DNA from 3 places in the Photorhabdus akhurstii genome. Region 2 is predicted to be linked to each of the others. Evidence: predicted binding sites of a transcription regulator. Region 2 holds the regulator's gene; each other region holds the start of a gene.
What was found. The regulator CRP, encoded in region 2, controls carbon source genes, mostly activating them, when cyclic AMP is high. The targets are predictions, from matches to a motif close to ATGTGANNNNNNTCACAT.

Region 1 (10,685 bases), 890 kb from region 2:
AAGCTATTGATCAGCGCTGATTTACCTCGTTGAAATAGGTAGCTGTCCATCTGCCCGGCGAAAGAGGCATTGGCGGCGTCCTCGCCAATGGCTGATGAGCGAACAGCGAAAAATGTATCTGGGTGATTCTCCGATAAGAGAGCCAATTCTTCTTCTAATTCAGTAGGCAGTGAAATTGACTGTATCCACTGACGCAATGGCGCAGCAATAGTATCGAGTTTTTCCTGGCTGATATCACGTGGTACGGCAGCCAACTGTTCTATAATATTGTTTGCAAATGTATCTTTGATAAGCAGGCTATTTAGTACCTCGCTGCTGATGACCCAATAATTAGGTACAGGAAAACCGTTTTGCGTAAGCCATAATAAATTAGCCGCTTTGCCACCTAAGGAGTGTTCCGCCAATTCAATAGCGTTATCTTGAGTGTAGAGATATTTCATATTATTCCACCAATGCAGCAATAGTATACTTTGCTTACATCATGGTCTTATTTGCACGTAATATTGTTGGCGTGAATAGATCAATAAGATATGAATGTATTACAAGCTATTGCTGCACCCTTATTTTAGAGGAAGAGTAAAATTAAATAGTTTATTCGGTTGATTATTAATTCCGTGTTAATGAAATAAGCCAGCGGAGAGTTTTCATTGTGCGCTCCATAAATGGATAGCCAACAACATTGTGGGCCATCATATAAAGTGGAATTCTTCTCATCCATAAATCACGCAGTGCTAATTCATAGCCGCGACGCCAATTTATTGGATCAAGAGATAGCCCCGATTTTTGCTCAAGTTCAACCCGGTGTAGTTCAATATAATAAGCTACCTTATCTGCGTCGCTTTGTGGGTCTAAGCTAAAGGCCAGAAGTTCTGCCAGGTCGCGTTGTGGTAGATGTAAAGTAGACAACTCCCAATCCCAAGCGCATAAACGTAACTCAGTTTCCTGTTTCCGGAAAGCAATATTGCGTGGGTTGAAATCACCGTGAATCAATGTCCTTGGCATCTGTTCGATTTCCTTCCACCAAGTTGCGGTATTGTTTACCCAGTACTGGAAATCGTCTTGTTCTTCGACGGTAAACAACTCAGGGAACGTTTGGTGAATAAAATTGCCCAGTTTTTGCCACAGGGGCTTCATCTGTGAAACCGTATCGGCATTCGCAATTTGCAGTTGTGGGAACTTCAACGTGAGCTCTTCTTCTCGTCCCAACCAGATAGCGTGAATATCTGCTATTCCTCGGATGGCAGCTTCAAGGTGGCGCTGCTCCCAAGGTGTTTCCAGATTAATGTTGTTCATTAACACCATATCGTGGAGCAATTCTTCAATCAGGGCATAAGTTCCGGTTGCTTCGTTTTCAATCACACCATAGATAATTGGAATATAACGCATCAACCGTGGATCTTGCTGATTCATAATAGCCAGCTCACGGCTATGGCTTTGATTAAATTCAAGCTGATGTTCAAAGTCCTGGAAAACAGCAAACAACTCAGGAGAACAGTGTTTGGCGATATCCAGTACCATATTGACGACCTCACTCCCCAGAGGTTTCAGTTTCAGCATCACGGGTAAATTGTTCTGTGCGGATGTCGTCATAGAAAAAGGAAATAAGCCAATTAAACGTTCCGCATAATTTGAGCTCAGACTTGTCAGCATGCTGTGCTCATCACCGCCAGAAAATTTAGGATTGATCGTGGTTAAATGGGCGCCTTGTAACACAGGGTTAAAATCTGCTTGCTGGAAGAAGGAGAGATCAAGGTCCTGTGGGGTATGTGCAATAATATTGCTGGTGGTGACAGGGCGATAGCGGCCAAGTCTTTCATGTGATTGAGCGAACTCATCCGCAGCAATAGCTGATAGTGTTGAAATATCAAGGGCCAGACAATAGCTGGCGATGATCTCCGCCAGGCGGGCAGTGCCGTTTTCATCGGTGCAGCCCAACATGTTCAGACATTCACGTTGGTGTGGTAAATAAGTTCCGCCACCGATAGTACCGATGATCAGAGAAGGCAGTGTAATACTGCAATAGACGCGGTTATCGGCAGTTAATGTCATGTGCAGGTGGGCGACTGACGATTCATGTACGCAGGCAATATCTTGCCCTAGAGCGGTAAACATCCCGGCAATCACATTGGCCGCATTAATATTCATGCCGATCATCCCTGAGGCAATAGCGCCTTCGCAGACATGATGATAAGCCGTGACAAGTTGTTGTGGTGTGACTCGCAAGATTTGCTGGCAGGATTCAGCATCTAAATAAACCTCAGCCACTACACGAGTTCCACGACCTTCGATGAAAGGTTGATAAGACACCTTTTTATCACTAGATGTATTACCATCGATCATAAAGTGACGTAGTGGTATAAACGCCATTTTGGCTAACTGTTGTTGGATCCATTGACATGCGTACCAAGTGCAAATGGTGGTCATGTTTTGACCTGCCGCGGCGGCGGTATTGTAGATAAATTGCAAATGGACGCTGCGACCGATGATATGTGGATTTATTTCCAACAATTGCGCATGTTTTGAATGGCGTCCTATTTCATACCGTAATTCGCTGATATGTTCTTTGATCCAATCACTGAACATAATGCTATGCGAGACGCTATGAAATTCAAAACGCGGGGCTCGTATCATGCGTTGACCAAGTACACGCGCGGTCGTTCCCCCTGATTGCGTAATAACGGAAGAACCACGGGATACCGAAGCAATTAAAGCGCCCTCTGTGGTGGCAAGTGGAGCATAATATACCCCTTGAGCGTATTGTCCCTTTATCAAGAGAGGGCCGGCTATCCCCACAGGGATTTCTATTGAACCAATAAATCCCTCAATGGTTTTTGTCAGTTTGGTCGCATCCAGCTGAGTATTTGCCACGTGTTCCAATGCATGCCCGGTATGTTTTGCCAAATAATCCAGACGTTTTTGTCGCGCTTCCTCGGTGTAGGTGTAGAGGTGGCGGCGGGGCAATAATTTTACTTGAGTTGTTTCTGTACGGACGGCAGATGCTCCTTGGTGTTTTTTGATGCTGAATATGTCACGTGACAATTCTAGAATAGAACCTCGCGCACAGTTTTCTATGTGATCAGTGGTATTATCTGATGCATCACTTACATATGATTGGATATTCTTTTGCAACATAATTATATTTCCTTTAATACCTAAGCAAACCCAAGCTTTATTAAGATGCTGGCAGTGCAAACCGAGTAACCCAGCACCATAAATATTCCCACGACAGCTTCATCGCGTTTGCGATTTTGGATAGTGGGGTTACGGAGGAATTTACTTAATTGCCATAGACACAATGCATAACAAACGACCAAGATAATTAACGCCCATAACGCTATACCATCAGTGGTGATACGGATTAGCCAAATCTGTAATATCAACATGACGGTGAGTAATGCCGCGATAATAGCGACAGCCCCTTTTCTGCCGAAAATAGATGAATAGGTCGGTATTTCCAGGCGCTCTTCATCTGGACCTTTACACTTGCGTGTAATTTCAAAACTGAATCCAGAGAAGAAGCACAACCCCATTAAGACCCATATTGGGAAAGTGAATGTGAGATTAGGGCTGGCGATATTGCCCAACCACCAGATAATGAGCGGCATTACCAGCATATGGGAAATGGCATACCAAGTAAGGTGTTGGTTTAACCAATCACCGATAAAGAACTCTTTGCCCATAAGACAGGTCCAGATAAATACCAATAGCCAGGCAAAAGTAACTGAACCAATTCCTCTATCTAAAAATAGACTTCCACCCAATTGTAATGCGACACAACAGATACCAAGCACCCGTAGATTTTTCAGCGTAATAATACCGCGTTGTAAAATCCTCTGTGGGTGATGTTCACAATCCAGTTGATAATCCTTATGCTCATCGAATATCCGTAATAGTAAAAAATAGGAGAAGGACATCAGGCAACCGAGCAGGATTTCCCATGATAAAACAGGTTTTTCCCTTATTGAATAAAAAGCTACGGAATAACTGATGATATAAAAGAGAAAGAAAAGCGGCGCATTTTGCAGCGGGAAACGCTCATCCATCCATAGCTTTATCCTCTTACCAATGAATTTTGAATAAATATCTTGGCCTTCCATACATCATTCCTATTTATTGTATAAAGACTAAACTATATACATTTGTGAAAATTCAGCTTGAGGATAATCAATCCAGAAGAGAATCTTAATAAAGTCTATGAGTGTTTTTTAACATTATTTCTCTAAATAACTTCAAAAATACGTATAGACTGGAGCCATACATTAAGCCAAAAGTTTGTCATCGGCTATAATCAGTATGTGTAAATTTTAATTTTAGTATGCAACTTATGTTTACAAAATTTTCCATAACTGTATGTTTGTACGATATTTTATTTCATCATCAGATTGAGGGATAACGGGCTTCGATATCATATTTCAGACAAATATAAATGAGTATCTGTTTCGTTATCTGTATAACTTGTCACGCAAATAAATTTTTAGTAGGACAAAGTTACTCCATATAAAATACCGGAATAAAACAATAAATGATTAGTTATTGTAATTGAATGAGTGGTGAGATGTTTTGATTTAGCGCAGTTTATAGTCAGATATTGCCACAATAATTAAAAGGTAATATTTACAGTTAGGTCTGTATTGGATTCTTGATGTAGGATCGGGGAATGCCGATATATTTTGGCTAAATAGCTACGTTACTTTATCAAGTAAGGAGTCTGAGCTGTGTTAGGAAAAATCCACAATCTTACTCTGTGCTGGTTTACTGCTGTCCGTGCTAGTCATTTAGTTGTCAACCAGTATAAGCAGGAAGAGGTTAGTTTCAGCGACGAAGCCAATGATCTGATTCTGATAGTTATCCGTACGGAATTAGGGTTGTGTGTTAAAAATTTGGTAGATGCGATAGCGTTGAAATTCATTCTTACTGTTCTCTGTGCAGGTTTGTTGCAATTGGCTGAGTGTGTAAAAACGAGTTTGCCGGAGGGCGCGGATCAGCACGATCTGGCGCGATTATCATGTTGATCAGGGTAGAAATTCCGGTAGATGCAGCGGGAATAGATCGGTTATTACGGAAATCTTTTGATACCCCGGCAGAAGCGGAATTAGTTCAACAATTGCGGGAAGATGGACTATTGACGTTAGGCGTGGTTGCCACAGATGACGAAGGCCAGGTAATCGGTTACGTGGCTTTTAGTCCGGTGGATATTAATGGTGAAGATCACCAATGGGTTGGTCTGGCGCCGTTAGCGGTTGCAGAAGAATATCGCCGGCAGGGAATTGGTGAAAAGCTGGTGTATGAAGGTTTGGATAGCCTGAATGAATTTGGTTATGGCGTCGTCGTTGTTTTAGGTGATCCACACTATTATCACCGGTTTGGTTTTACGCTTGCTAGTGAGCACCAATTGTATTGCCAGTGGCCAACGTATGAATCTTATTTTCAGGTATATGAATTAGCTGATAGTTTTTTGGCTGACCATCAGGGACTGGTTACTTATTCCCCACACTTTGGCCGTTTCTAATTGATGCTAAATATTCTGATATACAGACGGGCTGGCAAATAACCAGCCTCTCTTTTTGCTGTTTACTTAATTGTTTTACTTGATATTCCAGCCGTGAGGCACTGGAGCGGTCTCCGGCATGACTGCTGAAAACCAGCTGTAACGGTCCTTTCCCTCTCAGTGATTTTGCCCCTTTCCCGTTTTCATGTTGTGCAAAACGGCGATGAATATTTGTCGTTATCCCGGTGTAAAGCATGCCAGATTTTGTTTTCAGTAAGTAAAGAACCCATTGATTTTCGGCCATATAATTTTTTTCTGAATTTTCTATTTTTGATATTTATATTTTACTCGAACGCTTTTCTATATCATTTTTCTGAATAATTTAGTTTAAGTTATTATAATATAACAGTTTTATAAGACCCGTTACATATCAATTTGCTATACGTCGCATTATTTATTCAAAAAAATTGAAATAGAATAGCAATAATTGCTAATTTTTATTCCGGCCTTTAGAGCATACTATGATCCACATCACAGAGAGTAACTCATTCAACTAAAAATTGATCAAGGATCATAGTATGAAAAACGTAAAATATATCGCTGCTGCTTTAGCTTTAAGTGCTATCTCTTTTGGTAGTATGGCGGCAACAGAAGTTCAAACTGCTTCCTCTTCTAAAGTTGGCGTAGTTTCTGTCACGGGGGCTGATACTTTGGAAACCCTAAGTGCCGAGTTGTCCAAAAAAGCTGACAAAGCAGGGGCATCTTCTTTCCGCATTATCTCTGCTGGCGGTAAGAATCAATTATCAGGTGTTGCTGAAATCTATAACTAATTTATAGTAGAACATACTGAACCCTGGCCCTGTCAGGAGATGTCAGAACACGCCGTAGGATGATGTTTATCCCGGCGTGGTTCTGGGCTTCCAGGCAGATATAATCCTGCTATTGGAGAGAGTGTGAACGCTCCTGAAAACTTTCAGATTATCCATAGATACCTCGCAAGACAGCATGTCCTAACGCTTTGTACAGCAACCGGTGATGATATTTGGTGTGCAAATTGCTTCTATGTTTTCAATGCCGATGAGATCGCTTTCTGGTTTATGACTGAACTGCATACTCGCCACGGTGAAATGATGCAGGTAAACCCGCAGGTTGCAGGTACCATTGCTGGGCAGATTCGAAATATTGCACAGATAAAGGGTATTCAATTCAAAGGGGAAGTCATTCGTCTTGAAGGTGAACAAGATAAAGCGGCCAGAGCACGTTATTGCCGCCGTTTTCCTGTGGCAATTGCTGCTAAAACACCTATTTGGCAATTGAATCTCAATGAAATAAAGATGACTGATAATACGCTTGGATTTGGTAAGAAAATCTGCTGGCAGCGATAAAATTATCTTAATCTATAAATAATCTGGTTGCGGCTACCACGCCATAGTAAACCGGGTTCATAAAGATCTTGTATAAATTTGCCATCCACTAGCACATTAATATAGCTGACAATTTCCCGTTGAATTTCGCTAAGTTCCTTTAGCAGATAACCTGTCCAAAGCCAAATGTCCTTGTCTGGGCACTCTGTTTTAACCCGTTTTACCAATTTCAGGATCGCGGGGGCATTATGTGGATGTAGAGGATCGCCGCCAGATAAAGATAGCCCTTGTCGTTTAATGCGTTTGTCCTGTAAATCAAAAATTACACGATCTTCCATTTCCTGTGTAAATGGTTGGCCGGAGTTCACCCGCCAGGTACTTTTGTTATAACAACCGGGGCATTGATGTTCGCACCCGGCGACAAACAGTGTGCAGCGGGTTCCGGGGCCGTTAACCACATCAACAGGGTAGTATTGGTGATAATTCACTTTGTCAGCCTGCCTTCATTAGCCTAATTGTCCATTTGCCAGATGTTTTACCCTGCGTTTCACCTCTTCTTGTTTACCCGCATTGAATGGGCGGGCATCGGGGCTCCCTAGATAACCACAGACGCGGCGGATGACTGATACTCTGGAAGGTTCATGATTGCCACAATGTGGACAGGTAAACCCTTTGCTGGTACAGGAGAATTCACCGGTGAATCCACAGTCATAACATTCGTCGATGGGGGTATTGGTGCCGTAATAAGGGACACGTGAGTAGCTGTAATCCCATACATCTTCCAGAGCTTTCAGATTATGTTGCAGATTAGGATATTCGCCGTAACAGATAAAACCGCCGTTTGTTAATGGTGGATAAGGGGCTTCAAAATCCAATTTATCATAAGGATTGACCTTCTTTTCAACGTCGAGATGGAAGCTGTTGGTGTAATAACCTTTATCCGTCACCCCTTTAATCACACCAAACTCAGCGGCATCAAGGCGGCAGAAACGGTCACATAGATTTTCGCTTGGAGTGCTGTATAAACTGAAACCATAACCTGTCTCTTTTTTCCATTGATCAGTGGCTTTTCGCAGATGATCAACAATTGAGAGTGCTTTTACACGTAATTGTTGATCATCAAATAGATGAACCTGATTGCCATACAATGCGTTAATGGTCTCATGAATACCAATATAGCCCAGAGAAATAGAAGCCCGACCATGTTTAAAGATTTCAGCGATATTATCATCGGCTTTTAAACGAACCCCGCAGGCGCCTTCTATATAAAGGATTGGCGCAACTTGTGCTTTAATGCCTTCCAGGCGGGTAATACGGGTCATCAATGCTTGCTTCGCCAGTGCCAGCCGTTTGTCCAGTAATTGCCAGAAATGTTTTTCATCGCCTTTGGCTTCGATAGCTATCCGAGGCAGGTTCAAACTGATAACCCCTAAGTTATTGCGTCCTTCATGAATTTGTTCACCCTTTTCCTCATAAACACCGAGGAAACTGCGACAACCCATCGGGGTTTTAAAGGAGCCTGTGACCTTAACCACTTGATCATAGTTAAGAATATCTGGGTACATACGCTTACTGGCACATTTGAGAGCCAGTTGCTTGATATCGTAGTTAGGATCACCGAGTTTGTGATTCAGACCATCACGGATAGCAAATACCAGTTTGGGGAATACCGCTGTTTTGTGATTCTTACCCAAACCAGCAATGCGGTTACGCAGAATAGATTGCTGAATTAAGCGGGATTCTTTTGACGTACCCAGACCAAAGCCAAAAGTGACAAAAGGAGTCTGCCCATTGGCGGTATGCAGTGTATTAACTTCATATTCCAGTGATTGGAAAGCGTCGTAACACTCTTTTTCTGTTCGTGCTTCGGCATAAGATTTTTTATCGCTGATATCCCACTGTTCGGCAATCGCCAAGTGTTTTTTATAGCTGGCTTTAACGAAGGGGGCTAATACTTCATCTATACGATTGATGGTGGTACCGCCATAAATATGGCTGGCGACCTGAGCGATAATTTGAGCGGTTACTGCTGTTGCGGTTGAAATGGATTTTGGCGGTTCTATTTCAGCATTACCCATTTTAAAACCATTGATTAGCATGCTCTTCAGGTCGATTAGCATACAGTTAAACATTGGGAAAAAGGGGGAATAATCGAGATCATGATAGTGTATCTCGCCTCTTTCGTGAGCCAATACCACATTGCGCGGCAGAATATGTTGTTTGGCATAACTTTTAGCAACAATCCCGGCCAACAGATCCCGTTGAGTGGGAATCACTTTGCTGTCTTTATTGGCGTTCTCATTGAGCAAGGAAACGTTGCTCTGTTCAACTAAACCACGGATTTCTTGATTCAGTCGGCTATGTAACTCTCGGGTAATATCCCTATTGTGACGATATTCGATATAAAGACGGGCAAGGTGCTTATATCTGCCAGCCATTAACTGATTTTCTACTGCATTCTGAATATCTTGTGCATTAACTTGCCTGTAGTCAGCGATTAATTGCGTTACTGTGGATGCAACTTGGATACAATACTCATCATCCGTCACGCCAACGGCAGAAGCGGCCCGTTTTATGGCATCTTTGATGCGTGTTTTATCAAATGGTACCTGTCGACCATCCCGTTTTATCACAACAGTTTTCACAATATGGCTCCTTGAGAATGTTGCTTAAAAGTGCAAACGATTCTCGTTTTGATATTCAGCTTAAAGATAGATATCGCTATATATAGTTTTATTTACATATTTAAGCACAATATATAGTAACTTGAAGTGAGATAATCACGTTCTCATTTGATCTGAAACAAAGAATGAAGACTTATATTTAAGGTCCAGTGAGAGGTACAACCCTTTGGTCAGTAACTAACCAAGGGGTTGTAGAAAACAGGGCAGGGATTATTTACGAATCGCGATAGCTTCGATTTCGATTTTAACGTCTTTTGGCAGACGGGCTACTTCAACACAAGAACGTGCCGGGAAAGATGCATTGTGTTCTTTGAAGAATGCTTCATAAGTTGCGTTAACGGTACCGAAGTCATTCAGGTCTTTAACGAAGACAGTTGTTTTAACAATGTCACCGACAGTGAGACCTGCTTTCTCAACGATAGCTTTAACATTTTCCAGTGATTGACGAGCTTGAGCGGCGATATCTTCTGCGACATCACCTGTTTCTGGATTGACTGGGATCTGGCCGGAAGTGATGACCATATTGCCAAGATCAACACCCTGAACATAGGGACCAATTGCAGCAGGGGCTTTATTAGTATTAATCTCGTATGACATAGGTTTTCCTGTTAATGTGATAACTAAGTGAATATTTCATTGAAGGTACTATTATAGTGTCCGCTTCTACCTCAGCAACTGACATAGATCGTTCAATCGTTGCGTATCACCACATCGCGGTCGAACTCTTTCTCGCAGTATTTGCAGGTTAGCACCACATCTTCCGCTGTCACTTTGACTCGAAAACTGCTTTCTACTGGCTCATTGTGGCTGATGCAGTTGCTGTTAGGGCAGACTAATACGCTATCGATACGCTCAGGCAAGTTAATGGGAAGTTTCTTCACAACTTCGTAGTCTTCAATACAGTTCACCGTGGCATTCGGCGCATACATAGCAAGTTGGTTAGCTTGTTGTTCTGTCAGGAATGTATTTTCGATTTTAATGATATCTTTTTTACCTAGTCGATTGGAAGGCAAGTTCAGGCCGATGGTAATGCGTTGATCGGTTTCAGTTAGTTTAAACAGGGAGAGTAGTTTGAAGCCGACCTGAGCCGGGATATGGTCAATCACCGTACCGCATCTAATAGCTTCGACTTGTAGTTTATGATCTTGG
Region 2 (10,685 bases):
TGGTATCCAGACGCCGGTAACTGGCCGTTGTTGTTTTCCATGCTAACCACAGCAAATAGAGGCTACCTGCTATTTTCATCACCGTGTGAATAGCAGGATAGACCAACAGCAATGCCGCTATTCCGAAAGCAGCCAGATATAAAATCGTCTGCATGCCCAGAACAACGCCAAAGAGCAACCCCAAAGAGCGGGTAAAACCGAAGTTAGCGCCCGATGAAGTCAGCAACATGTTGTTTGGACCCGGGGTAATGACAGAAATAAACAAGAAAGTCGTTAATGAAAAAATCAGGCTTGCTGTCATGAAGAGTTACCTTTCATCCTGAATATTGGCGTTTCCCTTTCACAGAAAATATCAGTATGTTATTCACCATACAAGATAACTAATCAATTTAACTCGAAACCATTATGACTGATATCTTTCGTCCTCTAACCGGAGCCAGTAATCCGCATGTGCAGACACTACTCCCGCGTCTGGTGCGGCGGTATCCTGAACTGCAACCATATTGGCAACGACTTAATTTACCGGATAACGATTTTGTTGATCTGGCGTGGAGTGAAGATCCCGCCAGCGCAACACATAAGCCACGGCTGATCCTGTTTCATGGTCTGGAAGGCAGTTTCCACAGCCCCTATGCCCACGGTTTGCTTCATATCTGCCGGGAAAAAGGCTGGCTTGGCGTTGTCATGCATTTCCGCGGATGCAGTGGTGAACCAAACCGCCAAAAGCGTCTCTATCATTCCGGCGAAACAAGCGATGCCCGTTATTTTCTGAACTGGTTAAAACAGACTTACGGTGATGCACCCACCTCAGCCGTAGGTTATTCAGTCGGCGGTAATATGTTGGCCTGCTATCTGGCAGAAGAAAAAACAAACGCCCAGATCAATGCTGCCGTCATTGTTTCCGCCCCTTTAATGCTGGCAGCCTGTTCCCTTCGGATAGAAAAAGGATTTTCTCAGGTTTATGAACGCTATTTACTTAATAGCCTGAAACGTAATGCCACCCGTAAATTATTACGCTACCCCGGTTCCCTCCCCATCAATCTGTCTCAGGTAAAAAGATTGAAACATATTCGAGAATTTGATGAAATTGTAACCGCAAGAATCCACGGCTTTAAAAATGCAGCGGACTACTACCGCCAGTGTAGCGCTCTGCCGCGTCTGCCTGATATTACTGTGCCACTGCTGATTATTCATGCTAAAGACGATCCCTTTATGACACCGGAAGTTGTTCCTGATCTCAAAATGTTACCCAAGAATATTGAATACCAAATGACAGAATATGGTGGACATGTGGGCTTTGTCAGTGGTTCGTTGAAGAAACCACAAATGTGGCTGGAACAACGCATCCCAAATTGGCTGTCATCTTATCTGGAGCAACCACAATGATTATTCCGTGGCAACAACTGGAGCCAGAAACTCTGTTAAATTTGATAGAGAGTTTTATCCTGCGGGAAGGCACTGACTATGGCGAAGATGAAAAATCGCTGGAACAGAAAGTCACTGACATACGCCGTCAGTTGGAACAGGGAGATGTTATGCTGGTGTGGTCTGAACTGCATGAGAGCATCAATATTGTGCCAAAAGAAATGTTCCATTCTTAACATTATGGAGTTTACTGTATGTCTGCCAAACATCCGATTATTGCAATTACCGGCTCCAGCGGCGCCGGAACCACCACCACCAGTTTAGCGTTCCGTAAGATTTTCCAGCAACTTAACATCAGTGCGGCACAGATAGAGGGAGATAGTTTCCACCGCTACACTCGCCCTGAAATGGATGCCGCAATCCGTAAAGCCAAAGAACAAGGCAGGCATATCAGTTATTTTGGGCCGGAAGCCAATGATTTTGGCATGCTGGAAAAAACCATGATTGACTACGGTGAAACCGGTGAAGGCCGCCGTCGGAAGTACCTTCATACCTATGACGATGCCGTCCCTTACAACCAGCTCCCCGGTACATTTACGCCGTGGGAATCTTTACCCAAGCAGACAGATGTGCTGTTTTATGAAGGCTTGCACGGCGGCGTTGTCACACCGCAACATAACGTTGCCAGTCATGTTGATCTGCTAGTGGGAGTCGTGCCGATTGTCAACCTTGAATGGATACAGAAACTGATCCGCGATACCGGAGAACGAGGGCACTCGCAGGAAGCTGTGATGGATTCCGTCGTGCGTTCTATGGATGATTATATCAACTACATTACGCCACAATTCTCGCGAACACATATCAACTTTCAACGTGTCCCCACCGTTGATACATCCAATCCATTTTCAGCTAAAGCCATTCCATCATTGGATGAAAGTTTTATCGTCATCCGCTTCCGTGATCTGACTCAAATTGATTTCCCATACTTGTTAGCCATGTTACAAGGCTCATTCGTTTCAAGCATTAATACCATCGTGGTCCCCGGCGGAAAAATGGGATTAGCAATGGAGCTAATTATGACGCCATTGGTACAGCGACTGCTGGAAGGGGGAAAAATTAGTTAATCAGCGCCTGAGATAAATCGAGAAAATCCGGCACTTAAAATTTACATCTTATATTATTCAGTTAAAAAAACAGGTAACTGAGATATTAGTTACCTGTTGTTATTTTCCAACCAAGAAATAATTTTTCAATCTATATCTTTAATTTCAAAACTGTGGGTAATTTCAACCGATTTCCCCAACATCAATGAAACAGAGCAATATTTTTCCGCGGACAACATGACGGCGCGTTCCACCGCTTTATCTGCTAAATCCTTACCCGTAACAATAAAATGCAGATTAATATGAGTAAACAAGCGTGGCGCCTCTTCACGACGGCGGGAAGTTAATTTTACTTCACAATCTCTTATGTCGTACCTGCCTTTCTGCAAAATAGAAACTACATCAATCGTACTGCAACCACCGGCTGCCATTAATACCATTTCCATTGGGCTTGGCGCCTTATCGCCGGCATTACCATCCATCATGACCTGATGACCGGAAGATGACTCCCCCAAAAGAGACAATCCTTCAACCCATTTTACCCGCGCTTGCATAAATACCTCTTAAGTCGTTCTTTGCATCCAAGCCTACTCTTTCAGTATTAAACTGGCAATCTAATGAGCGGTTTATTATGCTGAAACAATACAAGACGAGACAGAAGCCTTTTCCTGTGTTAAAAACAGAAGCGGGCCAAGTATATAGGTTAAGATCAATACGTAAGACTCAAATTTCAGATAACCTATATAAAACCCTTATCTGTCGGTTTTTCAACAAACTAATATGTTAAGCTAGTGTCTTTATAAGCCAGCCTGACGAGAAACTTTTAGATTCTCGTGTTATTTAGGCAGCGATAACAACAGAGGATGAAACGAATGGTTCTCGGCAAGCCACAAACAGACCCGACTCTTGAATGGTTTTTGTCACACTGCCATATTCATAAATATCCATCTAAAAGTACGCTTATTCATCAAGGCGAAAAAGCAGAGACGCTTTACTACATCGTAAAAGGCTCTGTTGCGGTTTTGATTAAAGATGAAGAAGGCAAAGAGATGATCCTCTCCTATTTAAATCAGGGAGATTTCATTGGTGAACTTGGATTATTTGAAGAGGGGCAAGAGCGTACAGCCTGGGTACGGGCCAAAAGCGCCTGTGAAGTGGCTGAAATCTCCTATAAAAAATTCCGTCAACTGATTCAGGTAAACCCGGATATTTTGATGCGTTTATCTGCCCAAATGGCAAACCGTTTACAAACAACTTCTGAGAAAGTCGGTAATTTGGCTTTCTTGGATGTTACTGGCCGGATTGCCCAAACTTTATTGAATCTGGCGAAACAACCAGATGCAATGACCCACCCGGACGGAATGCAAATCAAAATCACGCGTCAGGAAATTGGTCAGATTGTTGGCTGTTCCCGTGAAACGGTTGGTCGTATTCTGAAAATGCTAGAAGATCAAAACTTGATCTCCGCACACGGTAAAACTATTGTCGTCTACGGTACACGTTAACGCTTGATTAATCAGCGCATAATCCTGCGCTGATTTTTCTTGTACTTAATTACACCATCTGATTAATTGCCTGTTCCAGCCGTTCCATGCCCTGAGCAATCTCTTCTTCACTGATAATCAACGAAGGCGTGAAACGCAATACATCACCACCCGCACTCAACAACATCAAACCATTGTCAGCCGCTAGTTGCAGAATATCTTTTGCTTTTCCCTGATACGGCGCTTTGAGTTCCGCGCCAATCAGCAGGCCCTTTCCTCGGATTTCACCAAATATCGAATATTTCTGATTGATATCATTCAGAAAATTCACTATCAAATTATGGCGTTTTTCAACTCCCTCCAGAACCGCTGGTGTATTGATAATATCAAAAACAACATTTGCAACCGCACAAGCCAACGGATTACCGCCATAAGTTGTACCGTGAGTTCCCGGCGTCATCGCCAAAGCAATATTCTCTGTCGTCAGCATAGCGCTGATAGGAAAGCCATTTCCCAATGCTTTTGCTGTGGTAATGATGTCCGGCGTAACATCATAATGCATATAAGAAAATAGTTTACCGGTACGTCCCATCCCACTTTGTACTTCATCAAACACCAACAATACCTGATGCTTATCGCAAAGCTCACGCAACCCACGAATAAATGCCGGTGCTGCCGGAGTAACTCCCCCTTCTCCCTGAACAGGCTCCAATACAACAGCACAAGTATGGTCATCTATGACGGCCTTAACTGCGTCTAAATCATTAAAAGGCACATGAATAATATCCGCGGGTTTTGGCCCAAAACCATCAGCATATTTTGGCTGACCACCCACAGAGACGGTAAATAAGGTGCGACCATGAAAACCCTGATGAAATGCGATAATTTTGGTTTTATAGGGGCTGTGACGAGTAATTGCATAGTGGCGAGCCAGTTTAAATGCCGCTTCATTCGCTTCCGCGCCTGAATTGGCAAAAAATACCCGTTCAGCAAAAGTAGCATCAATCAGTTTCCGCGCCAGAATCAAAGCCGGTTCATTGGTGAAAATATTACTGATATGCCAAAGTTTCTCCCCTTGCTGCTTCAAGACATCCACTAACGCAGGATGACAATGGCCCAAAGCCACAACAGCAATCCCACCCGCAAAATCAATATATTCTTTCCCTTGCTGATCCCATACACGGCTACCTTGCCCTCTCACCGGAATAAACTGCGCCGGTGAATAAATTGGCAACATAACTTGATCGTATGTGTTTCTATTTACTGCGGCATGCCCCTTCATTTTCCCACCCGTTTTTTATATATACACCATTCAGAAGTGAAATCATAATCACTGAATATGCATAAAAAATCAAAGATGGGCAAATGAAAAAGGTGGATAAATGAAGAAATTATCGATATCTGGTTAATATCTCAGAAAGTTGCTCAGTAACTGGTGACCTTGTTCACTGAGAATACTTTCAGGATGGAACTGTACCCCTTCCAACGGTAGAGTGCGATGACGAATGCCCATAATTTCATCGACATTGCCATTATGCTGGCTCCATGCGGTGACTTCAAATGAGGCCGGTAATGTCTCTGCGGCAATCACCAATGAATGGTAACGCGTCGCGGTTAATGGCCGGTTAAGACCTTTGAACACACCTTGCTGATTATGGTGAATAGCAGAAGTTTTTCCATGCATCACTTCCCTGGCTTTTACCACGCTGGCGCCAAACGCCTGCCCAATTGCCTGATGCCCAAGGCAAACACCAAGAATCGGCAATTTATCCGAAAAATGAGAAATCGCCGCCAGAGAAATTCCGGCTTCATTTGGGGTACAAGGGCCTGGGGAAATCACCAAATGAGTAGGCATCAACCTCTCAATATCTTCAAGTTGCAATTCATCATTGCGCTTAACTAAAACATCTGTACCCAATTCACAAAAATATTGATATAAGTTATATGTAAAAGAATCATAGTTATCTATTATTAGTAACATAGGAGTCTATCCTACTCATTTTTATCGCTGTATTTGTTGCCCTGCCACTCCTGCAATTTGTTTATCCTGCACAACATGGCTCCAGGTAAAACGGCCTCGCGACAACGGGGCGGCTATCATAGCACATCAATATTTGTAGCATAGTATAACAAAATAGATGGCTATTTTTTCCTCAATCAACCTACTCTCATACCCTACAAAACATAGGCTCTATTTTGATATTCAATAAGTAAAGGTAATTGTTATGAAGACAAAACTGATTATAGCATCTCTTTTTTTACTGTCCTTCTCCACGCTGGCTGTGACTAAAACTGCCAACATTTTCTTCCCGGAAAAAGGGGTGGTTTGTGATAAAAAAGGAAAATATTGCGCTGATCAACAAGGGGTATCGATAAAATTAACCGAAAGGTATTTAGGGAAAAAAGCCGCAGGACGCCTGAAAAAAGAGTTTGGTGATGGGCAATATATTGACTTTTCATCTTACACTTTAAGTAATGGGGTACATTGTGAGAGTAAAGAGAAAAAATGTTACAAAGACAGATATTATCCACAAACCGAAGTAAATAAAGAATTTACCCAAAAGATGTATGAATAACGGCGAAACTGGCCTTCATTTAATGCAGGCCAGTTTTTCAATCTGATGAGAGTTAACTAGAAACTACCACAATCAAGATAATAAAATTAAGGAATAATCTCCGCAGATAGAATAACGACAGGCTTAACCGGTACATTCTGATATGGACCAACGTTTCCCGTTTTGACTTGAGAGATTTTATCCACAACATCCATGCCTTTTACGACCTTACCAAATACTGCATAACCAAAGTCACGCTGACCGTGATCAAGGAAAGCATTATCCGCTACATTAATAAAGAATTGACTGGTCGCACTGTCTTTATCGGCGGTACGTGCCATAGAGATAGTTCCGCGTAAATTACGCAGTCCATTATCTGCCTCATTTTTAATAGCGGCTTTAGTCGCTTTCTGCTGCAAATCTTTGGTAAAACCGCCACCCTGCACCATAAATCCAGGGATTACCCGATGGAAGATTGTATTGTTGTAATAACCCTCATTGACGTATTCAATAAAGTTTTTCGTTGTAATTGGTGCTTTCTGGTCATTTAATTCCAGTTCAATATTACCCTCCGTTGTGGTCAGCTTCACATAGGTTTCTCCCACAGCCAAAGCCAGAGGCGCCATTGCGCTCAGAGAACATGCAGTTACAAGTGCTACTAAAATACGTTTAAACATTCTGGGTTCCTATATTATTAAGGTCAACAACACAAATTAAATCAATTCTAATAATCTCTTCAACATCGTGCTCAATATTTACCTACATTTACGCTATCAATCGACGGGGGCTTTAAAGAAAAATTTATCCTTTCAATAATAGGTTAGATTTTATTTCACAAACCGGATCACCATCGATAACAAAATAGTAAGCTTGGTTCAACCCATCAGAAATATGTCATTATTTTTAATCCTGTCAACCAACAGTGGCTATCGGTATAATCTCCTTTGCCATATATTCAGTGCATTTCTCAGGGAGATAATCATTTTGACCATCAAAAACCACAACTATCATATGACCCGTTTTATCACGAGTGCGCCTGATATTCGCCATCTGCCTCAAGATATGGGCATTGAAGTCGCGTTTGCCGGTCGCTCAAATGCAGGTAAATCTAGCGCTCTGAATGCTCTGACAAAACAGAAAAGCCTCGCCCGTACCAGTAAAACCCCTGGCCGAACTCAACTCATCAATCTATTCGAAGTAGAAGAAGGTATTCGCTTGGTTGACTTACCGGGTTATGGCTATGCCGAAGTGCCGGAAGAGATGAAACGCAAATGGCAAAAAGCATTGGGTGAATATCTGCAAAAACGCGAATGTCTGATCGGACTGGTCGTACTAATGGATATCCGTCACCCATTGAAAGATCTTGATCAGCAGATGATCCAATGGGCAGTTGCAATGCAGGTACCGGTTATGGTGTTGTTGACTAAAGCCGACAAATTGGCGTCTGGCGCCCGTAAAAGTCAACTGAATAAAGTTCGTGACGCCCTACTGGCGCTTAATGGGGATATTCAAGTGGAATATTTCTCGACCCCGAAAAAAATCGGTATCGATAAACTACAACAGAAATTGGATATATGGTTCAGCCAGAAAGCCGTTCAAGTTGAAAACCATAGTTAATCCATCCTTTCTTTATACACTTACGTGTTAAATTCAGTTGAAAAAAATGCCCCAGTCAAAATTGACTGGGGCAGCTAATATTCAGCTAAATCCGATTACGTGAAGTAAAAGGTCTGAAAGATAGAACATCTTACCTCTGTACCCTACGCCAATAACTCTACCCTATTTTATTTCTTAGAAAAAGCCTTTTTGTAATTTATTTTCAGAAATTACCTCGATTCAGCCGGTAATTTTGTTCATTTTGACGCCATTAAATGTAGTTTAATTACATATTTATGCGATCTGGATCTAATATGCATTACATGGACAACAAATCAGTACTAATGAGTATAAAAAATATTACATTAGTTATGTTGACTTTACAGCAATACATGAACTTAAAACCGCCAAGTAACCTTTTCACATTACACTTATCTACCCTTTCATTCTGCAATTACCCAGCTACAAGATATCGGTCAAAGAAGGAGAAACCATAAGAGCCAAAACCAGGATTGAAATTGGATCACATAGAACCACAGATATTCCGAGATAATATCAGGGTAAAAACATGTGAGGATGACTCAAAAGAAGAAATTTATATGATTTATCTGATCCTTAGTTGCCATGCAAAAAAGTCATTATTAACGATGAATTCGAAACTTATGCGTAGGGAGGAAAGATGATTTATATAAGTATTATTTAAATGAATAAACTAAAATAACGTTAAAACAAAAAAATCTAATTTAGAAACAATCGTTGTATCTCCCCAGTTAGAAAACTAGGGAAACACGAATAAACTGGATACAATTTGTTTTATTTCAAATACTTAAACAAATACCAAACATAATATCACAGCTCATGAGAGCTTTGTTTTGCAAAAATATATCAGCCATACAATCATCTGATAGCTTTTTCTTATTACACTTTTCCACATTAACAAATTAATATTACTTAATTAAAGTAGCAATATAACTTAGCCCACAAAGGGTAAGTTTCACTGTACAGACTCCCTGCGGGCAAAGGTAAATCCAATACAACCTTATCAGGAGAGCAATATGAACCAACATGATAACTCATCACCGAATACAAGTAATGATAATAGTTCTTCTTGGGGAGGATATACACTTGAAGATAATTGGGAAGCTTATTGGAAAAAATATTCATTCGACAGCAATAACAGAGTGATTGCATCTACTCTCTCAGCAACTGCCATGCTATTGAAAAATGGCAGAGTCATCGCCTGGGGGAATACAATGTTTGGCGGCTATATTCCGCCTGAAATTGCTCAACTACGGGATATCGTCAGCCTGAGTTCAACCCTTTATGCTTTCGCAGCGCTACGGACGGACCGTAGTGTGGTTGTTTGGGGATATATCAACCCAATTTCACCCGAAATTACCCAACTAAAAGATATCGTCAGCCTAAGTTCAACCCCTTTTTATTTCATAGCGCTACGAGCGGACCGCAGCATAGTTGCCTTGGTAAGTACAATTCCACCCGAAATTGCCCAACTAAAAGATATCGTCAGCCTGAGTTCAACAACTTCTGCTTTCGCAGCGCTACGGGCGAACCGTAGCGTAGTTGCCTGGGGAGATCTGAGTTCCGGTGGTAATCTCCCATCCGAAATTGCCCAACTACAGGATATTGTTAGCCTGAGTTCAACAGGACGGGGATTCACAGCTTTACGGGCAGACCGTAGCATGGTTGCCTGGGGAGATCTGGGTTATAGTGGTAATATCCCATCCGAAATTGCCCAACTAAAAGATATCGTCAGCTTAAGTGTAGCTCACTATACATTCGCGGTGCTGCGGGCGGACCGTAGCGTAGTTGCCTTGGGAAGTAGAATTCCACCCGAAATTGCTAAACTGAACGATATTGTCAGTCTGAGTACGACAAATCAAGCATTCGCGGCGCTACGGGCGGACCGTAGTGTGGTTGCCTGGGGACTTCCGGATCATAATGTCCGTATCCCACCCGATATTACCCAACTACAGGATATTGTCAGCTTGAGTACAACAGCAGATGCATTTACAGCTTTGCGGGCAAATCGTAGCATAGTTTGCTGGGAAGATTCGGGTAAGGATAATCGAGTTCAAATTCCATACGAGATTTCTCAACTAAAAGATATCATCAGCCTAAGTTCAACAGAGGGGGCATTTGCAGCACTGCGAGCAAACGGTAGTGTAGTCGCCTGGGGACACGGACAACATGGTGGTTATGTTCCCCCCGAGATCGCAAAATTAAAAGATATTGTCAGTCTGAATTCAACAGCCACTTCTTTTTCAGCTTTGCGGGTGGACGGCCGGAGAGTCGGCTGGGGCGGAGGAGATCTTTTAGAACATGGAGAATATAATTAGCTGGCTATTAGACATTATTTTTTCATCACAAATAAGAAAACCATTAATATCCCTAAACGAAAGCTGCACCTCAACTTAGCCCGTAAGGGTAAGCAGGTTTCACGGCAACAAACTCCCTATGGGCAAAGGTAAATCCGATACGACCTTATCAGGAGAGTAATATGAATCAACCTAATGATTTTTCACCAGATATAAATACTGACGATAGTTTTATAAAACAATACT
Region 3 (10,685 bases), 1.4 Mb from region 2:
TATTATCAGTAATATTCACTTTATCCGTTGCACGAGCAACAGATTGCTGGACTAATTGTGCGATATTTAATCCATACATTTTGGCATTAACTAAACTGAAATTAAGATCACCCTGCCAAATATGCGAAATCGCATAACCATCATATCCTTTACCAGAAAGATCCCCATTCAGATTGAATTTACCACTAAATGCCTGTGGTAAAGAAAATGCTTTGAGTACCGGTTCCAGTTCTATATTCCGCAGCAAAGGTTTTGCGTGTAACTTAAGTTGATTACCCGTTGCATCTAAAAAAACCGGAATAGAGAAATCACCACCAAATAATTTGCCATTCAGAGTAGAAATTTCAGCGACACCACTATTACTTGTCGCTTTCAATATCAGGTTATCGATCTCCATTCCTCGATAAACAAACTTATCCGCATTAATAATCACATTAGCATTAAAATCATTTAGGAACGTGGCGCTATAATCAGTCTGGGCAGAGCTTGAAACAGCGATCACCGGTTTAGCCGAACTATTCTCTACCCGGTAATAACGTTTAACTTCTGAGCCTTCTTTAGGAAACAAGTCCCATCCCATCAGATTATCTAGATTCAGTTTTTGGGAAGATAAGTCGATCTGATAATCCGCGTGAGCCCCCAACATGGCTTTTATACTGCCATGCAGTTCACTCTCATTAGCGGTGAAACTCAACATCTGTAAAGAAACGATTTGCGGTTCATCTGCCGTCTCTTTTTGATAAACAGCATGTACTTTTCCTGAACCACTAATTCCCCCCGTAGGTATACCCGCGCCCTGGAATTGATAATCAAAAGAGTCAATATTACCAGCAACACGATATGGATAATCAGTAATATCAACATCAGCATTAAGATTAAAAGCCAGTTCTTGCTGATTCTTACTGACTTTGCTACTTAACTCCACGCTGATATGGTTTTGGTTATCCCGCGCCATCAGCAGATTAATATCGCGGACATTTAACTGCTCATGCTCATCACGCTGCCAAATAAGCAAACTATCCACGACTTTAATTCTGGCAATATCAAGCTTCCAACCCTCCCCCTTCGCAACAGAATTGGCCGCACTCCCTTTTGGTGCAATAGGGATATTCTCTTTTTTCTGAGATTGACTCTCTGGGGTTACTCTCAATATCGCCCCTTTCAGCATCACCTCTTTCACAGCAAGTTGATGAGAAAGAAGCGGCCACAACTCCACATCAAGACGCATATTTTCTGCCGTCACTGTTGGCTGAGCCGCTCCTGGGGCCGTTAATGACATACGCCCGGTAATAATGCTCAGTTTTGGCCAGACATGCCAGCGCATACCATCTTGCAGGACGAGTTGGTAGCCACTCTTCTTTTGCACCTGTTTGACCATATAAGCACGAAAGTCATTCGGGTTCACCAACATGACTAATGCTGCCAGACCGGTAATAATCACGACCAGCAAAATAATCAGTGTCGTCAGTAATCTCTTCATGACTTCCTCCGCTTTTTTGTCAAAACAGTCAATGCAACTCAATAGCCGATAAAAATATTAATCTTCATCAATACGACTACCCACCGCACCCTGTTGGTTTTTATACTTCGCGTCTTGACGACGGTTATACGGACGGTCTGCGGAACCAGACAATGGTTCAAAACTCAAAGCGCCGATGACCATGCCCGGACGTAACGCCAGAGGCAATTTACCGGAGTTATAGAATTCGAGAACAATCTGACCATGCCAACCAGGATCAATCCGATGTGCCGTCACGTGCACCATCAACCCAAGACGAGCAAGAGAAGAACGGCCATCAAGCCAGCCCACCAAATCGTCCGGCAATGTGACGGATTCCAGCGTAACAGCCAGTGCCAACTCGCCAGGATGGAGGAAAAAAACCTCATCGTCAGACAGGATAATTTCATCACTCATCACACGATCAAGCGCAGCGCTGACCTCATCTTTCGGGCCACTCAAATCAATATATGCCGCAGTATGACCACAGAAAACACGAAACTGATTCCCAAGGCGCACATCAGCAGTTGCCCCGTTAATGCGTTCAATCGGCGGACGTGGAGCAATGATCAATTTACCTTCATCAAGCCATTTAATTATGTCGCGGTCACAGAGTCGCATTATTTCCTCTCAAATACGATGATGCTTATCAATTCAATGCCTGACAAGCAAAGTTTTATTATTCGCAGAACTGACCAATTTTGGCTTTCAATATATCAATCGCTACTCGGTTTTTACCCCCGCGCGGCACAATAATATCTGCATATTGCTTTGATGGTTCAATAAATTGCAGGAACATTGGACGCACAGTTTTATGATATTGCTCAATCACCGAATCCAGAGAGCGTCCCCGTTCATGCACATCCCGTTTAATACGACGCATAAGGCAAATATCCAGTGGCGTATCAACAAAAATAGAGAAGTCCATCTCCTGACGCAAGCGTTTATCAGTCAATAACAAAATACCCTCTAGGATAATAACTCTTTTCGGCGCAAAATGAATCGATTCTAGTTTACGTGTATGGGCAACATAATCGTATTGTGGTAATTCAATTGATTCACCCATTTTCAGCGCTTGCAGGTGAGAAAAGAGCAGATTGTGATCCATTGAGCTTGGATGGTCATAATTAGTCTTATAACGCTCTTCCATTGATAGATTGCTCTGATCTTTATAATAGCAATCCTCTGGTATAATACCGATATTGTGATCACCAACCTGAGCGCGTAATTCACGATAAAGTGTATTAGCAATGAGACTTTTACCTGAGGCAGATGCACCAGAAATTCCTACAATTGTGCACTGATATGCTTCGTCAGCCATAATAGAGATAACCTGATTCTAGAAAAAAATGGGAACAAAGCACTTATGAGTGCTAAGTTTGGCGAGATTATAGGGAGTTAATGGTATCTGTTCCAGTGTAAACAAGATAAGTCTCATTTTTTTCGAAGCGTTTCGCATAAAAACGATGTAACAAGGGAAATCGTAACGAGGGAAATCGGACAAGCATACTTATTCCCCATACAAAATCTCCCCATGCAAAAAGCGGGCAATGAAAACATCCATCGCCCGCTATCATCAATCAAATACCCGCATTAAACGGCACGGAATGAGATTTCTGTTGGTATCTTCTCACCTTGCCAATACATCTGCGCTGAAATATTCGCGGCAATTTCGCGATAAATATCCGTGAATTCACTATCAGGATCACTGATAACCGTTGGCTGACCACGATCCAGATCTTCACGCAGTGAAATATGCAGAGGGATTTGTCCCAATAATTTACAGTGATATTTAACCGCCAATTTTTCTGCCCCACCCGTACCAAAGATAGGTTCCGAATGACCACAGTTGCTGCAAACATGCACACTCATGTTTTCGACAATCCCCAATACAGGCACCTTCACTTTCTGGAACATGACGATACCTTTCATTGCGTCAATCAAAGCAATATCCTGAGGCGTTGTTACCACCAGCGCCCCCGTTACCGGGATGTTTTGTGACAAAGTGAGTTGAATATCACCGGTCCCTGGTGGCATATCGATAACCAGATAATCAAGATCCGGCCATAATGTATCCTGTAACATCTGCATCAATGCTTTACTAGCCATTGGGCCACGCCATACCATTGCATTATCGTCTGTTACTAAATAACCAATAGAGTTAGTGGCAAGGCCATGCGTCATGATCGGCGCCATATGCTGCCCATCAGGGGAAGTTGGGCGCTCTTTGGAGGTTCCCAACATACTCGGAACAGAAGGGCCGTAGATATCTGCATCAAGAATACCGACCTTTGCCCCCTCTTGAGCCAATGCCAGCGCCAGGTTTACGGCGGTGCTGGATTTACCCACCCCGCCTTTACCTGAGCTGACAGCCAAAATATTACGGACGCCATTAATTCCCGGCAGATCATTAGCACGACGTAATGTGCTGATATCATGGATCAATTTCCATGCCACCGATTTTGCGCCAGTTACCGCCTGTAATTTTTCCGTTGTCGCCGCTTTTAACGCTTTAAAGCCGCGTTGCCAGACAAACGGCATCAGTAATTCAATGTGCAAAACACCATCAAGCATCGTACAGTGATGTAAAGCTTTCAGTGTTATCAAATCACGTTCTAGTGTCAGGTGTGTAAAAGCAGCAAGTATTTTTGTTACCTGAGATTTCAGCAGGTCAGGATTGGTCTGCTCGGGGGATTGTGAGTTCATCCCGGCTCCTTTAATGATTATCATTAGCTAAAAACCATCTCTCCATCATAACAGAACCCAATGCGTTCAGATAAGATTGGCGACAAAAACCCGCTTCCCGTTCACTGATTCGATTTTTATCCAACAAAACGCACTAAGATTGAGCCTTACCCTAGCGACAATTTTTTTAATCGGTTAACATCAAACTTCCTTTTTCACTTATTGGAAGTCAGATCCTTACTATGTCTCAAGTCGCAAAAAAATTATTGGTGACGTGCGCGTTGCCATATGCTAACGGTCCAATCCATCTCGGTCACATGCTGGAACATATCCAAGCAGATATTTGGGTCCGTTTTCAGCGAATGCGCGGCAAAGAGGTTCACTTTATCTGTGCCGATGACGCTCATGGAACGCCAATCATGCTGAAAGCTCAGCAAATGGGTATTGCTCCTGAAGAGATGATCGCCACGGTGAACCAAGAGCATCATCAGGATTTTACTGGCTTTTCGGTGAGCTACGATAACTATCACTCTACGCATAGTGAAGAGAACCAAGCGTTCTCAACGAAAATCTATCTCGAACTGAAAAAAAACGGCCATATTAAGAATCGTACTATTTCTCAGTTATACGATCCTGAGAAGAATATGTTTCTGCCGGATCGCTTTGTCAAAGGTAGCTGCCCGAAATGTAAGGCAGAAGATCAGTATGGCGATAACTGTGAAGTTTGCGGTTCGACTTACAGTCCGACTGAACTAATCAGCCCCCGTTCTGCCGTCTCCGGTGCGACGCCAGAAATGCGTGAAACAGAGCACTTCTTCTTCGATCTGCCCGCATTCAGTGACATGCTGCAAGCCTGGACCCGTTCCGGCGCATTACAAGAACAAGTTGCTAACAAAATGCAGGAATGGTTTGAATCCGGTTTACAACAATGGGATATCACCCGCGACGCCCCCTATTTCGGTTTTGAAATTCCTGATGCGCCGGGCAAATATTTCTATGTTTGGCTGGATGCCCCTATTGGGTATATGGGTTCTTTCCAAAACCTGTGTGACAAACGCGGCAATCTAAGCTTTGATGAGTTCTGGGCAAAAGATTCCACTACCGATCTATATCACTTTATCGGTAAAGACATTGTTTATTTCCACAGCCTGTTCTGGCCGGCCATGTTGGAAGGCAGCGGTTATCGTAAGCCAACCAATGTGTTTGTTCACGGCTATGTCACCGTCAACGGCGCGAAGATGTCCAAATCCCGTGGTACTTTTATTAAAGCCAGCACTTACTTGGATCATCTGGATGCAGACTGTTTGCGTTATTACTATGCAGCCAAACTCTCTGCTCGCATTGATGATATCGATCTGAATCTGGAAGATTTTGTTCAACGTGTTAACAGCGATATCGTTAATAAAGTTGTTAACCTGGCCTCCCGTAATGCAGGCTTCATTAATAAACGCTTTAACGGCAAGCTGGCGGATAAACTGGCTGATCCGGCGCTTTACCAACAGTTTATTGATGGGGCCAAGGTGATTGCAGAAGAGTTTAATAACCGCGAATTCAGCAAAGCAATCCGCGAAATCATGGCACTGGCTGATTTGGCAAACCGTTATGTGGATGAGCAAGCGCCGTGGGTGGTAGCAAAAGAAGAAGGTCGTGATGCCGAGCTTCAAGCTATCTGTTCAATGGGCATCAATCTGTTCCGCGTTTTGATGACTTTCCTGAAACCCGTTTTGCCAAATCTGGCAGAACGCGCAGAGGCTTTCTTAAATACAGAACTCACCTGGCATGGTATTGAACAACCGTTGCTGGATCATCAAGTTTCTGCCTTTAAGGCGCTGTTCAATCGTATTGATATGGATAAAGTGAACGCTATGGTTGCAGCATCTAAAGAGAGCATCAACACACCACAAAAAGTCAGCGGTCCACTGGCGGAAGATCCAATTCAAGACACGATCACCTTCGATGATTTTGCCAAAGTTGATATGCGCGTCGCCCTTATTAAACAGGCTGATTTTGTCGAAGGCTCGGATAAGTTGTTGAAACTGATGCTGGATCTGGGTGGCGAAACCCGCCAGGTATTCTCTGGTATCCGCTCCAGTTATCCTGATCCAAAAGCGCTGGAAGGCCGTTTAACCATTATGGTAGCCAATCTGGCGCCACGCAAAATGCGCTTTGGTATTTCGGAAGGGATGGTTATGGCGGCTGGACCTGGTGGAAAAGATATCTTCTTACTCAGCCCTGACAGCGGCGCCCAACCCGGTATGCAAGTGAAATAATAGTCAATTTATTTCATTAATATTTTTACCCACGGGGATCAGCAATGGTCCCCGTTTTTTTGGTGTGATCTATGGCACATTCCCAAGGTTAATTGTATGATGAATACCTCACCAGAATTAGGAATTTTGTTATGTCGTTTCGTGAAGTACTGATTATTGGTTGGCAGTACCTGCGAGCATTTGTTCTGATTTATTTGTGTTTGCTGACAGGTAATGCCATTTCTTCCCTATTACCCATCATTATTCCCGGCAGTATTATCGGCATGTTGATATTGTTCGTTTTATTAGCTTTTCAACTAATTCCTGCTCATTGGGCAAAACCAGGCTGTAGTCTGTTACTAAAAAATATGACTTTGTTGTTTCTGCCTATCGGCGTCGGCGTGATGAATTATTACGATCAACTCAGCCAACAGATAGTTCCGATTGTTTTTTCATGTCTGATCAGTACCGTAATCGTTATGATTATCGTGGCTTACAGTTCCCATTATGTTCATCGTGAACGCCCGATTATAGGTTCCGCATCAGAAGTTAAGAGTGAACAACAAAGACAAGAGAAATAAAAATGTTAAGTCACATTTGGTGGTCGCTGCCATTAACATTAGTTGTATTCTACACCGCAAGAAAACTGTCGCTACGATTCAAAATTCCTATTCTGAACCCCTTATTGGTTTCTATCGCCATCATTATTCCAATATTGTTAATAACCCACACGTCCTATGAACACTATTTTGCCGGCAGCCGAATTCTAAATGATCTACTCCAGCCCGCCGTGGTCGCGCTGGCATTTCCTTTATATGAGCAACTACACCAGATCCGTGCCCAATGGAAATCCATTATCAGCATCTGTTTTATCGGCACTATTGTCGCTATGGTGACAGGCACTGCTATTGCCTTGTGGATGGGAGCAACACCTGAAATGGCCGCTTCGATATTACCTAAATCCGTCACAACACCAATAGCAATGGCAGTAGCTGATGCCATTGGCGGTATTCCGGCAATCAGCGCTGCTTGTGTTATTTTCGTCGGCGTTTTCGGTGCAATATTTGGTCATAACCTGTTCGATCTGTTACAGGTAAAAACCAAAGCGTCCCGCGGTTTAGCAATGGGAACAGCATCACATGCTTTGGGTACTGCCCGCTGTGCAGAAGTTAATTTCGTTGAAGGCGCATACAGCTCATTGGCATTGATGACCTGCGGTATCATTACTTCACTAACAGCTCCCTTTATATTCCCAGTGTTGTTATACCTATTTAGCTAGTTTAGCTGTTAGGAAATTTGATATTAATCGCTTGATTACCCACTTCAATTACATAAGTCTCATTCATCTATATGACATTTATCACATTACAAATATAATCAGACAACTTAGAATGATCTTAAGTTAATTCGGAGATCACACTATGCAAGCTCGTTTTCATCCTATTTGGGTACAGTTACCCCTTAAACTACAGGATGCACTTTTACCTTACGCAGGAAACAATGACTTTCCTGCCATGCTCACTGCTAAACAGGCTAAATCTATTAAGAAAGCCTGCGGTTTTGACGATAACACCCTGGCTGTCGCCCTGTTGCCACTTGCAGCGGCATGTTCCCTGACACCAATATCACATTTTAATGTTGGCGCCATTGCCCGCGGTAAAAGCGGAAATCTCTATTTTGGCGCTAATATGGAATTTGCTGGCGTGCCACTACAACAAACGATTCATGCTGAACAATGTGCGATTACCCACGCTTGGTTATTGGGTGAGAAAAAACTGGCGTCTGTTACTGTGAATTACTCTCCGTGCGGCCATTGCCGCCAATTTATGAATGAACTTAATAGTGGCTCCCAATTAGAGATTCACCTGCCAAAGCAGGTACCTTCAACATTAGGCCATTATCTGCCAGATTCTTTTGGCCCAAACGATCTGGGCATCAAGACGTTGTTGATGGACCCGGTTAATCATGGTTATAAACTAGAAACCACGGATACATTAGTCCTGACTGCATTAGATGCAGCAAACCAGAGCTATGCCCCATACAGTAATTCCTACAGTGGTGCTGCTCTTTTAGGAAAAGATGGAAAAATTTATCCTGGGCGTTATGCAGAAAATGCCGCGTTTAACCCAAGCTTACCCCCATTACAAGCAGCGCTAATTCTGATGAACATTTCTGGTGGTGATTGCCTGGCTATCGACAGAGCTGTATTGGTTGAGGAAAAAAACTGTGATTTATCCCAACGGAGTGCAACTCAATCCATACTTGCTACGCTCGGTTGCAGCAAATTTGATTACTACACTTTCTGAATCCAGTGGAAAATTCATTTTTCCCTCTATGCAGATAGAGGGTTTTCCGCTATAAAAAACAATTATCGTAACATTTTATTAGCCAAATCTGGATGTTATCTCTCATTTTCACTCATAATACCTATAATTAAGTAACATTTACTGTACATATTTTTCCTATCTCTTAGGATCTGTCGCTAACCTTGTTATCCATTTAGTTCAAAGAGTAAGATTCATGGAACTGGAACACGAAAGTAAACGTCCACTATATATTCCCTATTCTGGCCCAATGCTGTTGGAATTTCCCCTGCTGAATAAAGGCAGCGCTTTTACTGAAGAAGAACGCAGCAACTTTAATCTTTACGGTTTATTACCGGAAGCGGTCGAAACCATCGAAGAACAAGCTGAACGTGCTTATCGACAGTATCTTGATTTCAAAAATGATGCAGATAAGCACATTTATCTGCGAAATATTCAGGACACTAACGAAACCCTGTTCTACCGCCTGCTGGATGCACATTTGAACGAAATGATGCCAATCATCTACACGCCAACCGTTGGCGAAGCTTGTGAGCACTTTTCCGATATTTACCGCCGTGCCCGTGGCCTGTTCATCTCATATCCAAACAAAGCACATATTGATGACATGCTGCAAAATGCGACCAAACAAAATGTAAAAGTCATCGTTGTTACCGATGGTGAACGTATCCTTGGTTTGGGCGACCAAGGCATTGGCGGCATGGGTATTCCTATCGGCAAACTCTCCTTGTATACCTCCTGCGGTGGTATCAGCCCAGCTTATACACTACCAGTCGTCCTGGATGTCGGCACCAACAACCCGCAACGCCTGAATGACCCGTTATATATGGGCTGGCGTCACCCGCGCATCACCGGTGAAGAGTATGATGAATTTGTAGACGAATTTATTCAGGCTGTTAAACGCCGTTGGCCAAACGTGCTGCTGCAATTTGAAGATTTCGCACAAAAAAATGCCATGCCTCTTCTTAATCGTTATCGCCACGAGATTTGTTGCTTTAATGATGATATTCAGGGAACTGCCGCCGTTACGTTAGGTAGCTTAATTGCAGCCAGTCGCGCGGCGGGCCGTCAATTGAAAGATCAAACAGTCACCTTCCTCGGAGCGGGTTCCGCCGGTTGCGGCATTGCAGAACAGATCGTCGCCCAGATGAAATCAGAAGGGTTAAGCGAAGAACAAGCTCGTGCCCGTATTTTCATGGTTGACCGCTTCGGTTTATTGACAGACAAACTGCCAAATCTATTGGATTTCCAGAATAAGCTAGTGCAAAAAAGCGACTCATTGACTCAATGGGATGTGAACAGCGATGCCATCTCGCTGCTCGATGTTGTCCGTAATGCTAAACCGACGGTATTGATTGGTGTTTCAGGTCAGTCAGGTTTGTTTACAGAAGAGATCATCCGTGAGATGCATAAACACTGTGAACGTCCAATCGTCATGCCATTATCGAACCCAACTTCCCGCGTTGAAGCCCGCCCTGAAGATATCATCAACTGGACGGATGGCTCGGCTCTGGTTGCGACAGGTAGCCCATTTAATCCGGTAAAATATAAAGACCAGGAGTATCCAATCGCCCAATGTAACAACGCCTATATCTTCCCTGGAATTGGTCTGGGTGTTATTGCGTCAGGGGCCAAACTGGTTACTGACGGTATGTTGATGGCAGCAAGCCGGACGCTGGCGGATTGTTCACCTCTAGCCCAACAAGGTCAAGGCCCGTTACTGCCACTTATTGATGATATTCAGGAAGTATCACGCAAAATTGCTAAACAAGTCGCCAAAGAAGCACAAATACAGGGCGTTGCCACTGTTACCTCAGATGGCGCACTGGATGAAGCAATTGAGCGCAACTTCTGGAAACCTGAATATCGCGTGTACAAACGTACTTCATTCTGATTCTTATCGCTAAAAATATGCAAAAAGCCTGTTAG

Region 1: a site for CRP is predicted at 5,922-5,939, ahead of bhsA (multiple stress resistance protein BhsA). Genes of this name have one in related genera too.
Region 3: a site for CRP is predicted at 7,781-7,798, ahead of cdd (cytidine deaminase). Genes of this name have one in related genera too.

What each region holds. Positions count from the first base shown of each region.
Region 1 is NZ_CP020335.1:5,250,684-5,261,368, reverse strand. It holds gene B0X70_RS22525 (phosphoenolpyruvate synthase) at 1-440, opposite strand, end outside; gene B0X70_RS22520 (hydroxymethylglutaryl-coenzyme A reductase family protein) at 607-3,132, opposite strand; gene B0X70_RS22515 (prenyltransferase) at 3,153-4,097, opposite strand; gene B0X70_RS22510 (hypothetical protein) at 4,716-5,012, shown strand; gene B0X70_RS22505 (GNAT family N-acetyltransferase) at 5,006-5,509, shown strand; gene B0X70_RS22500 (GIY-YIG nuclease family protein) at 5,478-5,792, opposite strand; gene bhsA (multiple stress resistance protein BhsA) at 6,067-6,318, shown strand; gene B0X70_RS22490 (YhbP family protein) at 6,442-6,873, shown strand; gene nrdG (anaerobic ribonucleoside-triphosphate reductase-activating protein) at 6,876-7,340, opposite strand; gene nrdD (anaerobic ribonucleoside-triphosphate reductase) at 7,359-9,497, opposite strand; gene ridA (2-iminobutanoate/2-iminopropanoate deaminase) at 9,747-10,133, opposite strand; gene pyrI (aspartate carbamoyltransferase regulatory subunit) at 10,226-10,685, opposite strand, start outside.
Region 2 is NZ_CP020335.1:418,147-428,831, reverse strand. It holds gene B0X70_RS01845 (LysE family translocator) at 1-301, opposite strand, end outside; gene B0X70_RS01840 (hydrolase) at 406-1,386, shown strand; gene B0X70_RS01835 (YheU family protein) at 1,383-1,601, shown strand; gene B0X70_RS01830 (phosphoribulokinase) at 1,620-2,489, shown strand; gene B0X70_RS01825 (OsmC family protein) at 2,615-3,022, opposite strand; gene crp (cAMP-activated global transcriptional regulator CRP) at 3,341-3,973, shown strand; gene argD (bifunctional acetylornithine/succinyldiaminopimelate transaminase) at 4,023-5,234, opposite strand; gene B0X70_RS01810 (aminodeoxychorismate synthase component II) at 5,358-5,933, opposite strand; gene B0X70_RS01805 (YcgJ family protein) at 6,178-6,528, shown strand; gene ppiA (peptidylprolyl isomerase A) at 6,615-7,184, opposite strand; gene yihA (ribosome biogenesis GTP-binding protein YihA/YsxC) at 7,492-8,124, shown strand; gene spfP (small protein SpfP) at 8,206-8,253, opposite strand; gene B0X70_RS01790 (RCC1 domain-containing protein) at 9,159-10,460, shown strand; gene B0X70_RS01785 (RCC1 domain-containing protein) at 10,622-10,685, shown strand, end outside.
Region 3 is NZ_CP020335.1:1,824,738-1,835,422, reverse strand. It holds gene asmA (outer membrane assembly protein AsmA) at 1-1,480, opposite strand, end outside; gene dcd (dCTP deaminase) at 1,538-2,119, opposite strand; gene udk (uridine kinase) at 2,178-2,819, opposite strand; gene apbC (iron-sulfur cluster carrier protein ApbC) at 3,092-4,204, opposite strand; gene metG (methionine--tRNA ligase) at 4,426-6,453, shown strand; gene B0X70_RS07975 (CidA/LrgA family protein) at 6,585-7,013, shown strand; gene B0X70_RS07970 (CidB/LrgB family autolysis modulator) at 7,016-7,711, shown strand; gene cdd (cytidine deaminase) at 7,854-8,738, shown strand; gene B0X70_RS07960 (NAD-dependent malic enzyme) at 8,953-10,650, shown strand.